One region of the Stenotrophomonas sp. Steno-Z10-BAI genome, then DNA from elsewhere that is predicted to be linked to it. Evidence: predicted binding sites of a transcription regulator. Region 1 holds the regulator's gene; each other region holds the start of a gene.

Evidence for each region. Region 1 encodes FliA, which starts transcription of late flagellar genes. Its sites were predicted from a motif close to TAAAGTTTNNCNNNCNNNGGCCGATAA; they were not measured.
Region 2: AC06E9_RS02010 (HDOD domain-containing protein) is a predicted target of FliA. The motif match lies at 2,474-2,500, and genes of this name have one in related genera.
Region 3: AC06E9_RS05865 (methyl-accepting chemotaxis protein) is a predicted target of FliA. The motif match lies at 2,999-3,025, and genes of this name have one in related genera.

Annotation. Positions count from the first base shown of each region.
Region 1 covers NZ_JBWJOZ010000002.1:739,700-744,756, forward strand. Annotated here, with positions in the region: gene flhF (flagellar biosynthesis protein FlhF) at 1-1,491, shown strand, start outside; gene AC06E9_RS08135 (MinD/ParA family ATP-binding protein) at 1,478-2,365, shown strand; gene AC06E9_RS08140 (RNA polymerase sigma factor FliA) at 2,362-3,108, shown strand; gene cheY (chemotaxis response regulator CheY) at 3,125-3,517, shown strand; gene AC06E9_RS08150 (protein phosphatase CheZ) at 3,517-4,131, shown strand; gene AC06E9_RS08155 (chemotaxis protein CheA) at 4,137-5,057, shown strand, end outside.
Region 2 covers NZ_JBWJOZ010000001.1:397,748-402,804, forward strand. Annotated here, with positions in the region: gene AC06E9_RS02005 (phospholipase D family protein) at 1-1,263, shown strand, start outside; gene AC06E9_RS02010 (HDOD domain-containing protein) at 1,265-2,326, opposite strand; gene AC06E9_RS02015 (Glu/Leu/Phe/Val dehydrogenase dimerization domain-containing protein) at 2,668-3,765, shown strand; gene AC06E9_RS02020 (S8 family serine peptidase) at 3,845-5,057, opposite strand, start outside.
Region 3 covers NZ_JBWJOZ010000002.1:212,323-217,379, forward strand. Annotated here, with positions in the region: gene AC06E9_RS05855 (Tex family protein) at 1-509, shown strand, start outside; gene AC06E9_RS05860 (PAS domain-containing protein) at 760-2,958, shown strand; gene AC06E9_RS05865 (methyl-accepting chemotaxis protein) at 3,239-5,057, shown strand, end outside.

The sequences.
Region 1 (5,057 bases):
CTGGAAGCGGCCCGCAAGGACGTCGCGCCGCCGGCACCGCGCCCGCGCAGCGCCGCCGATGCCGTGATTGCCGCGGTGACCCGCCGCAAGGCCCCGGTCGCCACGCCCGAGCCGGTGGCCGCAACCACCTCGGCCGTGGCCGCACTGGCCCGCGCCGCCGTCGGCGCGACCGGTCGCACCCTGGATACCGCCAACGAAATCGTGCCGCCGCCGGGCAGCGACGGTTTCGCTGCCACCCTGGCCCGCGCCAGCGTCAGCCCTGCCGTCAATGAACCGTCGCTGCCGGAGCAGATCTTCGCGCCGTTCAACGTCGAGCAGGCCGCGGCCGCCTCGCCTGCCGCACCGGTAGACGCCGTCGCCGCACCCGCCCCGATCAACCGCGCCCGCTTCGTGATCGATCCGCCGCTGGAGGAGTCGGACGAGACCTTGCTGCCGGTCGCCGCTGCGCTCGCGCCCTTGCCGATCGTCGCTGCTGCCCTGCCGCCGGCCCTCCCGCTGCCGATCGCCGAGACCATCATCGCCGCCGCCAATGAACCGGCACCGGTCGTGGCCAGCGTGCCGGAACTGACGGTCATCCAGCGCGATGACGAAGAAATCCGCCAGCTGCGCCATGAAGTGGCCGGCATGCGCCATGTCATCGAGCGCGAGATGCACCGCTTCACCGATGAGCGCCTGCGCGGCTCGCCGGTGCGCGCCGCCGCACTGGACCTGATGGACGAATACGGCTTCGACGCCGGCATCAGCCGCGACGTGGCCATGCAGATTCCGCTGGATACCGAGGCCCACCGTGGCCGCGGCCTGATGCTCGGCCTGCTCTCCAAGAAGCTGCCGATCGCCCCGGTCGATCCGCTGGAAGCCGGCGGCGTGATCGCCCTGGTCGGCCCCACCGGCGCCGGCAAGACCACCACCATCGCCAAGCTGGCCTCGCGTTTCGCCGAGGCGCATGCCGCCCGCGATGTCGCCCTGGTCACCACCGATACCGGCCGCATCGGCGCCCGCGAGCAGCTGTACGGCTTCGGCCGCCAGCTCGGCATCGCCGTCCACGAGGCCAGCAGCGGCAGCGATCTGAACCAGCTGCTGGAACGCCTGAAGGACTACAAGCTGGTCCTGATCGACACCGCCGGCCTGGGCCCGCGCGACCGCGCCCTGGCGGCCCAGCTGCAGTGGCTGCGTGCCGCCGAGCAGATCCGCACCCTGCTGGTGCTGCCGGCCAACACCAGCTTCGGCGACATGGACGAGGTGGTCCGCCGCTTCAGCGCCGCCAACCCGCAGGGCGTGGTGCTGAGCAAGCTGGACGAAACCGGCCGCTTCGGTACCGCCCTGTCGGTGGCCGTGGATCACCGCCTGCCGATCACCTGGGTCACCGATGGCCAGGACGTTCCTGAAGACCTGCACCGTGCCAGTGCGGCCAATCTTGTACTTCGCCTTGAAGATTTGCGCCGCGCGGCCGATATGCCCTGCAACCCGGAGTTGAACCATGCCGTCGCGTGAGTACGCCAAGCTGACCAAGACCTTCCCGTTGTCGGCTACCCGAAGCCAGCCGCTGGGCCCGGTCCGCACCATCGCCGTCACCGGCGGCAAGGGCGGCGTGGGCAAAACGAACGTTTCGGCCAATCTGGCCGTGGCGCTGGCGGACATGGGCAAGCGCACGCTGCTGCTGGATGCCGACCTCGGCCTGGCCAACATCGACGTGATCCTCGGCCTGCAGCCGAAGGTGACCCTGGCCGACCTCGTCGCCGGGCGCTGCACGCTGGAAGAAGTGATCATGGAAGGCCCTGGCGGCGTGCTGGTGGTCCCGGCCGCCTCCGGCCGCCGCCACATGGCCGAGCTGCAGCCGGCCGAGCACGTCGGCCTGGTCAACGTGTTCTCCGAGCTCGAGCGCGAGCTGGACATCATGATCGTGGATACCGCCGCCGGCATCAACGATGGCGTGCTGACCTTCTGCCAGGCCGCACAGGACACCGTGGTGGTGGTCTGCGATGAGCCGGCCTCGATCACCGACGCCTACGCGCTGATCAAGGTCCTCTCGCGCGAGCGCGGCGTGGACCGGATCCAGGTGGTGGCCAACATGGTGCGCGACCCGAACGAAGGCCGCGTGCTGTACGAAAAGCTGAGCCGCGTCTGCGAGAAGTTCCTCGCCGATGTCTCGCTGAACTACCTGGGCTGCGTGCCGCAGGATGACTGGCTGCGCCTGTCGGTGCAGCGCCAGCAGCCGGTGGTGAAGGCCTACCCGTCCAGCCCGGCCGCCCTGGCGCTGACCGAGATCGCGCGCCGCACCGCCCGCTGGCAGGCCCCGACCGAGCCGCGTGGCGGGGTCGAATTCTTCCTGGAACGCATCCTCAAGCAACGCGGGGTGACGGTATGAAGGGCGCAGCACAATACAAAGAGGTCCAGCGGACCGCGGCCAACGAGTGCATTGCCCAGCACTCGGATCTTGTCCGCCGCATCGCCCACCATCTGGCGGCACGTTTGCCAGCCAGCGTGGAGGTCGACGACCTGATCCAGGCCGGCATGATGGGCCTGATCGAGGCCTCGCGCAGCTACGACGCCGACCAGGGCGCCTCGTTCGAAACCTACGCCTCGATCCGCATCCGCGGTTCGATGATCGATGAAATCCGCCGTGGCGACTGGGTGCCGCGCTCGGTGCACCGCCGCGCCCGCGATGCCGCCGCGACCATCCGTCGCCTGGAGCAGAGCACCGGCCGTGCCGCCAGCGCCACGGAAGTGGCCGCCGCGATGGACATGCCGCTGCCGGATTACCTGCGCCTGATGGAAGACGCCTCGCGGGGCCAGGTGCTGAGCCTGGAATCGCGGATCGAGGACCAGGGCGAACTGGACACCGTCGCCCAGGGCGGCCCGACCCCGCAGCAGGTGCTGGAGCGCGGCGAGTTCGGGCGTGAGCTGGGCAACGCGATCGGCCTGCTGCCCGAGCGCGAACAGCTGGTGCTGTCGCTGTACTACGAGCAGGAACTGAACCTGAAAGAGATCGGCGCCGTGTTGGGTGTCAGCGAATCGCGCGTGTGCCAGATCCATGGCCAGGCCGTGCTGCGCCTGCGGGGCCGGCTGAAGATCTTCGAGGCGGCAGACGCCGGCCTCGAGAACCATTGAAATCGAGGAAAGTGCTTTGAACAAGAACATGCGTATCCTGATCGTCGACGACTTCTCGACCATGCGTCGTATCGTCAAGAACCTGCTGGGCGATCTGGGCTTCACCAATACGGCCGAAGCCGAGGACGGGCATGCCGCGCTGGCGTTGTTGCAGAGCCAGCCGTTCGATTTCGTGGTCACCGACTGGAACATGCCGGTCATGACCGGCATCGACCTGCTCAAGGCCGTGCGTGCCGACGCCAAGCTCAAGACGCTGCCGGTGCTGATGGTGACCGCGGAAGCCAAGCGCGAGCAGATCATTGAAGCGGCGCAGGCCGGCGTGAACGGGTACATCATCAAGCCGTTCACCGCCCAGACCCTGGAAGAAAAGCTCGGCAAGATCTTCGAACGCCTGGCGGCGAGCGCCTGATGGAAACCCTGAGCGACAAATCCGCGCTGGTGCAGCGCCTGCAGGATGCCCTGGCCGCGCTGGAAAGCGGTGACGAAGCCGGTTGGCGCCGGGAAATCGACGCCCTCGCCGCGCTGCGCACGCAGCCGATGATGGCCGGCCTGAACCGCCTGGCCCGCGAGCTCGGCCAGGCCTTGGGCGAGCTGCCCAGCCTGCCCAGCGAAGCCGGCGAGCTGGATGACGCCTGCGCGCGCCTGGACCACGTGGTGGCGATGACCGAACAGGCCACCCACCGCACGCTGGACCTGGCCGAAGAATGTCGCTCGCTCACCGAACAGCTGCGCGCCAACGGGTTGACGCCCGACCAGGGCCAGCAACTGGACCGGATCCGCCACAACCTCACCGAAATCGCGCTGACCCAGAGCTACCAGGACCTGACCGGGCAGATCATCCGCCGCGTGGTCGGGATCGTGCGTCGCGTGCATGAGGGCTTCGGTGCGCTCGGCCTGCCCCCGCAGGAAGACGAGAACAAGCGCGACAACAACGGCCTGGCCGGCCCGGCCCTGAAGGGCCTGGATCGCCATGCGGTGTCACAGAACGACGCCGACGACCTGCTCTCGGACCTGGGACTGTAACGATCATGAGTGCTGTGCCAGACGATATCGCTGCCGACTTCATCCTCGAGGCCCAGGAAATCCTGGATCGCCTCGGCGAACAGCTGGTGTCGCTGGAGCAGGCGCCCCAGGATGCCGACCAGCTCAACGCCGTGTTCCGTGGCTTCCACACGCTCAAGGGCGGTGCCGGCTTCCTCGGCATCCAGGCGATGGTCGAGCTGTGCCACGCCGCCGAGGAAACCCTCGGCATGGCCCGCTCCGGCCAGGCCACGCTGCAGGCCCACCACTTCGATGCGGCCCAGCAATCGCTGGATTACCTGCAGTCGATGCTGGATTCGGTCTCGGCCGGGACCGAGCCGGGCTACGCCCCGCCGGAGCTGATCGCCCAGTTCGACGTCAGCGGGCCGGCCACGCCGGCGCCGGCGGCCGCCACCACGGCCAGCGGCGGCGAGATGATCACCGATGATGAGTTCGAGGCGCTGCTCGACCAGTTGCATGGCGGTGCCGCACCGACCGCCATCGCGGCCCCGAAGAAAGATGACGGCCTGATCGGCGAGGACGAGTTCGAAGCCCTGCTGGACCAGCTGCACGGTGGCGCTGTTCCCGGCGCCAAGGCCGGTGCCGCCGCGCCGGTGGCTGCACCGCGGGCCGTGGCTGCGCCGGCCGCACCGGGCGCCAAGCCGGCCCCGGCCAAACCGGTCGCCGAAGCCGAACACACCGTGCGCGTGGACACCAAGCGCCTGGATGCGATCGTCAACCTGATCGGCGAGCTGGTGCTCTCACGCAACCGGCTCAAGACCCTGCGTGCGCGCCTGCACGATGAAGAGCTTGACCGTGCGGTCTCCACGTTGGACATCGCCACCGCCCGCCTGCAGTCGGCGGTCATGCGCACCCGCATGCAGCCGGTCGGCAAGGTGTTCTCGCGCTTCCCCAAGGTGGCGCGCGAT
Region 2 (5,057 bases), on a different contig from region 1:
CACGACGACCTCATCGGCCATCTCATGGCCAACGAGTTGTACCGCGCCGCCGAGCGCGGCGTGCGGGTACGCATCCTGCTCGATGACATGAACGCGCAGGACAAGGACGCGCTGATGATGGCGCTCGATGCGCACCCCAACATCGAGATCCGCCTGTACAACCCGTTCCGCAACCGCAGCGGGCTCTGGCGCCTGGTCGAGATGGTGCAGCGCGTTTTCAGCGTCAACCACCGGATGCACAACAAGTCATGGATCGCCGATGGGCGCGTGGCGATCGTCGGTGGCCGCAACATCGGCGAGGAGTATTTCAGCGCACGCCCGGATGTGAACTTCCGCGACCTGGACCTGCTGGTGGCCGGCGAAGCGGTGCAGCAGGCCAACACGATCTTCGACGAGTACTGGAACAGCGATACCGCCGTGCCGATCCGTGCGCTGGCGTTCTACACCGAACCGCAGCTGCGCCTGCTGATCCGCGAAAGCGAGCACGAAGCGCGCCTGGACAGTGCCAAGCCCTACCTGGAACGCGTGGCGCGTTCGCAGGCGGAGAAATCGTATTACCGCGATGCGCTGGATCTGCACTGGTCAAACCACGTGGCCATCGCCTCGGACCCGCCGATGAAGCACCGCCGCGACGATCAGGCCGGCTGGCTGGTGACGCGCCTGGTGCAGGAGCTGCAGAGCACGCAGCACAAAGCCTTGCTGATCTCGCCCTACTTCGTGCCCGGCGAGGAGGGCACCGAGGGGCTGGGCGCGATGGTGGCGCGTGGCGCGCAGGTCGGGGTGATCACCAACTCCCTGGCCGCCAATGACGTGGCCGCCGTGCACAGCGGTTACATGCACTACCGGGCACCGTTGCTGCGCAGTGGCGTGCAGCTGTACGAGCTCAAATCGCGCGGCAACGTTGATGGCGGCGGCCTGTTCGGCAGCAGTGGCGCCAGCCTGCATACCAAGGCCTTCATGATCGACGACCAGCGCGGCTTCGTCGGCTCGTTCAATCTGGACCCTCGCTCGGCGTATCTGAACACCGAGATGGGCGTGCTGTTCGACGATCCGGTGCTGGCCGCGCAGCTGCGCGGGGAATACCTGCGCCTGGCCAGCCCACGCCAGAGCTACTGGGTGGCCCTGGGACCGGACGGCGACGTGCGTTGGCTGGAGCGGGATGCGCAGCCGCCGCACTGGCTGTCTACCGAACCGGACACCGGGTTCTGGCTGCGGGCCAGCGCACGCGCGATCAGCTGGCTGCCGCTGGAGTCGCAGCTCTAGCTCAGCCGGCCTGGGCCACGTCCAGCTCGGCCTCTTCGCCCTCCAGCGTTTCCACGGCCCGCCCGTGCACGCGCCGCCAGATCCACTGCAGTGCATGCGGCGGCGTGTCGTCCAGTTGCTCCAGCAACGCCAGCGCCTGGACCTGACCGATCTGGCCATGGCGGCACAGCAGGCTGGCCGCCGCCGCCGCACGCGCAAAGCGCAGGCTGGCCGCCAATCCACTACCACTCTGGCGGATCAAGGCATCGTGCACGGCCTTGGGCAGCTCCCATGCCGCGGCGATGCGGCTGGCCACCGGCAGGGTCCAACCGTCGAGAAGATCGGCCGCCAGCGCACGCGGCGGGGCGGCGAGCGCCTGTTGCGTGCAGGCATCGAGCAGATGGCGCATCACCAGCGCCGCGCCCAGGCCCTGGGTCAGGCCCAGCCACTGCGCCGCGAAGCCATCTTCATGGGTCACGGTGCGTGCGTGGTCGGCGGCAGCGCGCGAGGCCAGCAGCGCATGCTCCCAGATCACCGCGCTGAACTGCGGAAAGGCATCGCACTGCAGTTGCATCACCGGCTGCACCAGCACCGCGCTGATGATCTGGCGGATGCCATCGGTACCGACCAGGGTGACCGCGCGTTGCAGGGTCTCCACCGGGCGCGCCTGCACCCGGTAGACCGGGCTGTTGGCGATGCGCAGCAGATTGCCGGTCAACACCGGGTCCTGGCTGATGATCCCCGCCATTGCGCGCGCCGAGGCGTCGCTGTCGTTGACGGTCTGGATCAGCTGCGGCAGCAGCTGCGGACGGCGGGGCAGGTGTTTGGCCGACCAGTCCCGCGCCAGCAGCGATGCGGTGACGGCATCACGCAGTTCAACGGTGCGCGGGGCCGCCGCGTCGGCGGCATCGCCACTGCGCGGCACCAGTGCCAGCGTATGCAGCCCGGCCTGCAGCACCCCCACCGGATCGGTACCCGGCGCTACCGGGGCGACCGGCAACGCCGCGGCCCGCCCGTGCGTGGCGGCGCCACGCGCCATCGCCCGGGCCACCACGGCACGCCGGTGACCGAGCACAGCGGCCATGCCAAGCAGCGCCAGCACAGCGGCGCCGACAACCATCGCGCCGTTCATGCCCATGGCCCTGGACGCGCCGGGTCCCGCACTTGCCTTGTTGCGACTGCGCCCACGTGATCCTTCCTGCGATGACCGGCCATCCACACCGTTGCCACGGCATCGGCCTGCGCTTCAGCAACTTTAATGGCCGTGGTGCGCAAGACCCCTGACAACACCGTCCGTCGGAATGCACTAGAATGGCGCCGCGCGACCCGTCCGAGACCCGACGACGTCGCTTTTTTTGTTTTACAACCCACCTTTTGCTGGCGCGTTCGCCGCTGTTCGCCACCGTTCGCACCATCGGAGCCACCATGTTATTTGAAACCCTCGAAACCACCGGTCACGAACAAGTGGTGTTCTGCCACAGCCGCGACGCCGGTCTGAGGGCGATCATCGCCATCCACAACACCACCCTCGGCCCGGCCCTGGGCGGTGTGCGCATGCGTCCCTACGCCAGCACCGACGAGGCCTTGGCCGATGCGCTGCGCCTGAGCCGCACCATGACCTACAAGAACGCCCTGGCCGGCCTCAACGTGGGTGGTGGCAAAGCGGTGATCATCGGTGACCCCAAGCGCGACAAGACTGAAGTGCTGTTCCGCGCTTTTGGCCGTTATGTCGATTCGCTGGGTGGCCGCTACATCACCGCCGAGGACGTCGGCACCGATGTCAACGACATGGAAAATATTTACCTGGAGAGCGAGTACGTCACCGGCGTACACCAGGTGCACGGCGGCTCCGGCGACCCGGCACCGTTCACCGCGTACGGCGCGCTGCAGGCGCTGATGGCATCGATGCAGCACAAGCTGGGCCATGAGGAAGTGGGCAAGGCCAGCATCGCGGTGCAGGGCCTGGGCCATATCGGCATGGAACTGGTGAAGCTGCTGCGCGATCGTGGCGCCAAGCTGTACGTCAGCGACCTGGACAGCACGCGCGTGGACCGCGCTGTCACCGAATACGGTGCGGAGGCGGTCAAGCCGGAAGACATCTACGACGTCAACGCCGACATCTTCGCGCCCTGCGCGCTGGAAGGCGCGATCAATCCGGATACCCTGCCGCGCCTGAAGTGCAAGATCGTCTGTGGTACCGCCAACAACCAGCTTTCCAGCCTGGAGGTCGGCGACGAGCTGCACGCGCGCGGCATCCTCTACGCACCGGATTACGCGGTCAACGCCGGGGGCGTCATGAACGTCTCGCTGGAGATCGACGGCTACAACCGTGAGCGCGCGATGCGCCTGATCCGCAGCATCTACCACAACCTCGGCCGCATCTTCGCGCTGTCGCAGAGCGAGGGCATCGCCCCGCAGCGCGCCGCCGACCAGATCGCCGAATCGCGCATCCTGTCGATCGGCAAGCTGAAGATGCCGCTGGGCCGGAGCACGCCGCGCCGGGGCAGCCTGCGCGGCAACTGAGCCGTTGCGCTGACAAACGAAGAGGGCGCGATCATCGATCGCGCCCTCTTTTTTTTTTGCGTCGCGGCCAGGCCCGCGTTTAGAACCCAGCCGAATAGCGCACCTGCACCTGACGCAGATCGCCGCGCGGCCCAAAGCGCTGGTCGTACCCGAACGCCAGTCGGCTGTTGCGGTTCAACCACGACTCCAGCGAGAGCCCGAACAACCCGCCCGAGCGGGCCGGCTGCAACCCTGCTACCGGCGCCCAGGCCTCGACGCCGACGAAGCTGGCCTCCAGCGAAAGGCCGTCGCTGGACAAATGCTGCTGCCATTCGGCATAGCCGCGCAGCGACCAGCCGCCCCAGCGCCGCTCGGCGCGCAGGCCGGCCAACGCCTGGCTGCGCGTACTCACGGCATCGCGCGCGCGCAGCCCGAAGCCCATGCCGCCTGTTTCACTGAAACCATCGCTGTCCACCCGGGCGTACTCGGCGCCCAAGTAAGGCGTCATCGAGGCAGTGGCACTGCCGAAACGGTAGCCCGACTCCACGCTGGCCGCGCTGAAGCTGCCGCCATAGCGCGCATTGACGCCGTACTGCCCGGCACCGAGCAGCAACTGGCGATCGATCTCACGGGTGAACTGGCCGGCGCCGATCTGGCCCATCGCATACGCGCGGCCCGTGCCCCAGCCGGCATACACCTGCGCCTGCGACTGACGGTCGCGACCACGGTCACTGCCCCACGCGCGGCTGCCGTAGCTGCGCGTTTCACCGAATGCGAAACCGAGCATGCCGTGGCTGCCCAATGCCATGTCCTGGCCCATCATCCAGCCCCGGGTCGCCACCCCGTTGCCGGCGAAGCTGCCCTGGCCCGCCTCGCCCAGCGTGCTCTGCCAGGCACCGCGCAGGCGTGGCGCGGCCTGCGCATCACCGACCCGTGCCGACAGCGCACGACGGTTCATGTCGATGCTGTCGAAGGTCGCTGCAGTGGCCAGGGCGTGGGCCTTGCCGGAGAGGCTGTCCAGGCTGGCCTGCAAGGCGCTGGCGCCATCCACCTGCTGCAGCTTCCCGGCCGCGTCGGCAAACCCATCCAGTGCCGCGCCGCTGCGATCCAGCACTTCAAACGCGGATTCGACCCGCGCTGCCGAGGCCAGCGCCGTGCCGCCCAGGCCGGCCTGGAGGCTGGCGCTGGTCACGCTGATGCGGTCGATGACCATGGTGACGTCATTGTTGGCGTGCAGCAGGCTGGCCTGGAGCAGGCTGCCGGGTGTCAGCCCATTGGTGACGCTGGCGAAGGTGCCGGCCACCCCACCATCG
Region 3 (5,057 bases), 530 kb from region 1:
TCAAGGAACTGGAAAAACCCGGCCGCGATCCCCGCCCGGAGTTCAAGGCCGCGCGCTTCGCCGACGGGGTCGAGGAACTGAAAGACCTCAAGGTCGGCATGATCCTGGAAGGCGTGGTCAGCAACGTGGCCGCGTTCGGTGCCTTCGTGGACATCGGTGTGCACCAGGATGGCCTGATCCACATCTCCGCGCTGTCCGATACCTACGTCAAGGATCCGCGTGACGTGGTCAAGGCCGGTGACATCGTCAAGGTGAAGGTGCTGGAGGTCGACGTGGCGCGCAAGCGCATCGCGCTGACCCGCCGTCTGGATGACACCCCGGCCCCGGCCAAGGCCCCCGGTGAGCGCGATGCGCGCCCGGCCGGTGGCGGCCGCCGTGACGGCGGGGCGGGCAATGGGCCGCGCGGTAGCGGTCGTGGCACCCCGTCCGGGCCGCGCCCGGGCAGCGCCGCACCGCCGGCCAACAACGCGCTGGCAGACGCCTTCGCCCGGGCCAAGCGCGGCGGCTGACAGCGCTGTTGGTGCTGCCAGGGGCCGCCTTCGGGCGGCTTTTGGCGTTTTCCGGGGTCCCGGTGGCCGGGGGCACTTCTGGTTTGACGCGCGTTTACGCACACTTCCCCTTGAATGCCCGTAGGGTGGGTGGACGGCGGGGAGCCCAGATGACAGACGACCAGGCAGGACCGGGCAGCCGGGCGGGCCGCAGCGCCGATCACCGCGCTGGCGCAGGGCTGTGCGCGGCGTGTCGGACCGGAGCGCACGCATGAGCCGGCAACCGGACGCCCCCCTTGATGCGGCTGCCGCGCTGCGCGACATGGCCGAGCAGCGGCATCGGCTGGAAATGATCATCGAAGGCACCGCGGCGGGCACCTGGGACTGGGACATCCCGGGCAACCAGATGCGGGTCAACGAGCGCTGGGCGGAGATCGTCGGCTATACGCGCGAGGAACTTGCGCCGATCACGCCGGAGACATTCTTCAAGCTGGTGCATCCCGACGATCTGGCCCAGTCCAATGCGCTGCTCGAGGATCATCTGGAAGGTCGCTCGTCGCATTACGACAGCCTGTGCCGGATGCGCCACAAACAGGGCCACTGGATCTGGGTGCAGGACCGTGGCCGCGTCTACGAGCGCGATGCGCAGGGCCGCCCGCTGTGGATGGCCGGTGCCCACGCCGACGTCACCGAACTGCAGCAGGCCCGCCAGGAGGCGGCCAACATGCGCCAACGCCTGCAGGCGGTGGTGGATGCGTCTGATGAGGTGGCGGTGATCGCCACCGATGTCGATGGGGTGGTCAATCTGTTCAACACCGGTGCGCAGAAGCTGCTCGGTTACCGCCCCGATGAAGTGATCGGCCGGGTCAACCCGGGGCTGTTCCACGATCCGGATGAGATGCGCGCCTACCTGCAGCCCCAGGTGGGCGCGGATGGGCGCATGCCGACCATTTTCGAAGCGCTGACCGCGCGCGCCGCGCAGGGCACCTGGTCGCACCAGTGGACCTTCCTGCGCAAGGACGGCGAGCGGCGCCAGGTGCGCCTGTCGATCAGCCCGCTGGACTGCGCCGGCGGCAACCGGATCGGCTACGTCGGCATGGCGGTTGACCTTACGCCCCTGCTGCAGGTGCGTGAGCAGGCCTTCGTCGCGGCGGAGAAGTTCGCCGGCGCGTTCTCTTCGGCGGCGCTGGGCATGGCCCTGGTATCGCTGGAAGGGCGCTGGCTGGACGTCAACGATTCGCTGTGCGGCATCCTCGGCTACACCCGTGCCGAACTGCTGCAGATCGATTTCCAGACGCTGACGCATCCGGACGATCTGCATACCGATCTGGCCCTGCTCGGCGACCTGCTGGCCGGGCGCCGCGAGCATTACCACATGGAGAAGCGTTACCTGGGCAAGGCCGGCAACCTGGTCTGGGGGCGGCTGTCGGTGTCGCTGGTGCGCACGGAAAATGGCGAGCCGCTGCATTTCGTTTCGCAGATCCAGGACGTGACCGCCCAGCGGCTCAGCGGCCAGCAACTTCGCGAATCCGAGCAGCGCACCCGCGTCACGTTGGATGCGGTGGCCGACATGGTGCTGACCCTGGACCTGCACGGCGGCATCCAGTACGCCAACGCCGCGGCCACCCGCGCGCTGGCCGGGGAGGGCGCCGGGGCCTTGGCGGGCAGCCAGCTGCAGGAGGTGATGGAGCTCACGACCGAATACGCGCCGCGCTCCCCGCTGGATGTGGCCGTGCTGCTCGACCCGGACAGCAATGCGGTCGACCTGCATTCGGACCTGCTGCTGTCAGTGGGGGCGCATCTGCTGCCGGTCGACCTGACCCGCGCCTGGCTGCGCGATGAAAACGGCCAGTCCACCGGCGCGGTCTGGGTGATCCGTGACGTCACCCAGCAGCGTGCGCGCCAGCGTGAAGCCCGGCATCTGGCCGAAATCGATCCGCTGACCGAGCTGAGCAACCGGCGCGGCTTCGAAGCGCACCTGCAGCAGGCCATCACCCGGGTCGCGCGGACCGGGCAGTCGGCCTCGTTGATGTATATCGACCTGGACCACTTCAAGCCGGTCAACGATACCCATGGCCATCTGGCCGGCGATGCCGTGCTGTGGGCGGTGGCCAGCGTGCTGCGGCACGGCGTGCGCGATTCGGACATCGTGGCGCGCTTGGGGGGCGACGAGTTCGCGGTGATCCTGGCCGGCTGTTCGCTCAAGCGTGCCCGCCGCATCGCCAGCGATCTGCTCGAGGCGATGCGGGGGTTGTCGATCCCCTGGGACCAGCGGCGGTTGAGTGTGGGCGCCAGCATCGGCATCGCGCCATTGTTCGGGGGTATGAGCGTGGATGACGCGGTCGCCGCGGCCGATGCACAGTGCTACCGGGCCAAAGCGATGGGACGCGACAACGTCCAGGTGGAGGCCGACGCGCTCGGGGCCGTGGATCCCCTCGACGCCCTGGATGCGAGCGAAAGTGGCGAATGAGCACGGCCGGCCCTGCGCGGCGCCGGCCCGATGGTCGCCCTAAAGGTTTCAGAATCTCCGCCGTTATATGACTCGCAGTTGCTGCCCGTCTGCTCACGTGGATATCTGGCCGTACACCTTTTTTAAATGGTTCATGTTCGCCGGCCCGCCCGGTGTTTGAAGCCCATCGAAGTTGCGTCATCCCCACTGACGATCTTCGTGAGTCCCAGCCAACGGAATACCGCCACCGGGCCACCGCCCGGCGCTGACCTATTCGCTAACCGGACACCGAGGTCTAACGATGATTACTTCAGGCTTGCACACGCATGTGCCAGGTCGCGCCAGCGACGCCGACGCCGACGCCGGGTCGTTGTGGCGAACGCTCACGGCATGGTTCGTTTCCCGTCGCGCGGCCCATGGCAGCGCGGCATCGGCCGCGCTGCAACGGCAGGCCGAGCTCGAAGAGCAGATCAAGGCGCTGCATAGAGTCCAGGCCGTCATCGAGTTCCACCTCGATGGCACCATCGTGCATGCCAACGACAATTTCCTGCAGACACTGGGCTACACGCTGGAGGAGATCCAGGGCAGGCACCACGCCATGTTCGTGGATGCCGAGTATGCGAAGAGCGGGGAGTACCGGGACTTCTGGGCCAACCTGGGCCGCGGTGAGTTCGACGCCGGCCAGTACCGGCGGATCGGCAAGGGTGGACGCGAGATCTGGATCCAGGCGTCCTACAACCCGGTGTTCGACAGCAACGGACGACCGTACAAGGTGGTCAAGTTCGCGACCGACATCACCGCGCAGAAATTGCAGGCGGCCGACTTTGCCGGCCAGCTCGCCGCGATCAACACATCGCAGGCCGTGATCGAGTTCGACCTCGAGGGCCGCATCCTGGCCGCCAACGAGAACTTCCTCTATGCACTGGAGGAGGTGCGCGGGCAGCACCATGCGATGTTTGCCGAACCGGCGTATCGCGAGAGCGCGCAATACCGTGCGTTCTGGGCAAAGCTCGGCCGCGGCGAGTACGATGCCGGCCAGTACAAGCGCATGGGAAAGGGCGGGCGCGAGGTCTGGATCCAAGCTTCGTACAACCCGATCTACGATATGAACGGACGGCCGTTCAAGGTGGTCAAGTACGCTACCGACATCACGGCCCAGGTGCGTGACTCCCTGGCGCTGCAGCAGGCCGTCGCGCAGACGCGTGAAGTGGTGGCGGCCGCGCAGGGTGGCGATCTGACCGGCCATATCGCCACCCAGGACAAGACCGGCCCGATCGCCGAGTTGTGCGAGGGCATCAATGCGCTGGTCGAAGCGATGGCCGGCATCATCACCCAGATCAAGCTGGCGGCCGACACCATCGCCGTGGGTGCCAGCGAGATCGCCGAAGGCAACAGCGACCTGTCCGTGCGCACCGAGCAGCAGGCGGCCTCGCTGGAGGAGACCGCCGTCTCGATGAAGGGGCTGACCGCAACCGTGCGGCGCACCGCGGACAACGCCCGCCAGGCCAATGAGCTGGCCGGTGGCGCGGTCGAGGTGGCGGCGCAGGGTGGCCACGTGGTGCAGGAGGTGGTCTCCACCATGTCGCTGATCAATGACTCCTCGCGGCGCATCGTCGACATCATCGGCGTGATCGACGGTATCGCGTTCCAGACCAATATCCTGGCCCTCAATGCCGCCGTGGAAGCGGCCCGTGCCGGCGAGCATGGCCGCGGCTTTGCGGTGGTCGCCTCGGAAATCCGCTCGCTGTCGCAGCGTTCTGCCGAAGCCGCCAAGGAGATCAAGCAGCTGATCGGCGACTCGGTGGAGAAGGTCGGGGCGGGCACGCGCCAGGTCGAAAGCGCGGGCCGCACCATGGACGAGATCGTGGTCAGCGTGAAACGCGTGAGCGATCTCATGGCCGACATCAGCGCGGCGGCCCAGCAGCAGAGCGAGGGCATCGAGCAGATCAACCAGGTGGTCGAGCACATCGACGAGAGCACCCAGCAGAATGCCGCGCTGGTCGAAGAGGCCTCCGCGGCGGCCCGCAGCATGGAAGAGCAGTCCACCCAGTTGCTGCAGACGGTGGCGGCGTTCCGGGTGGCGGGGGCGGGCACGCATCGCTCGGTGCACCTCAATCCCA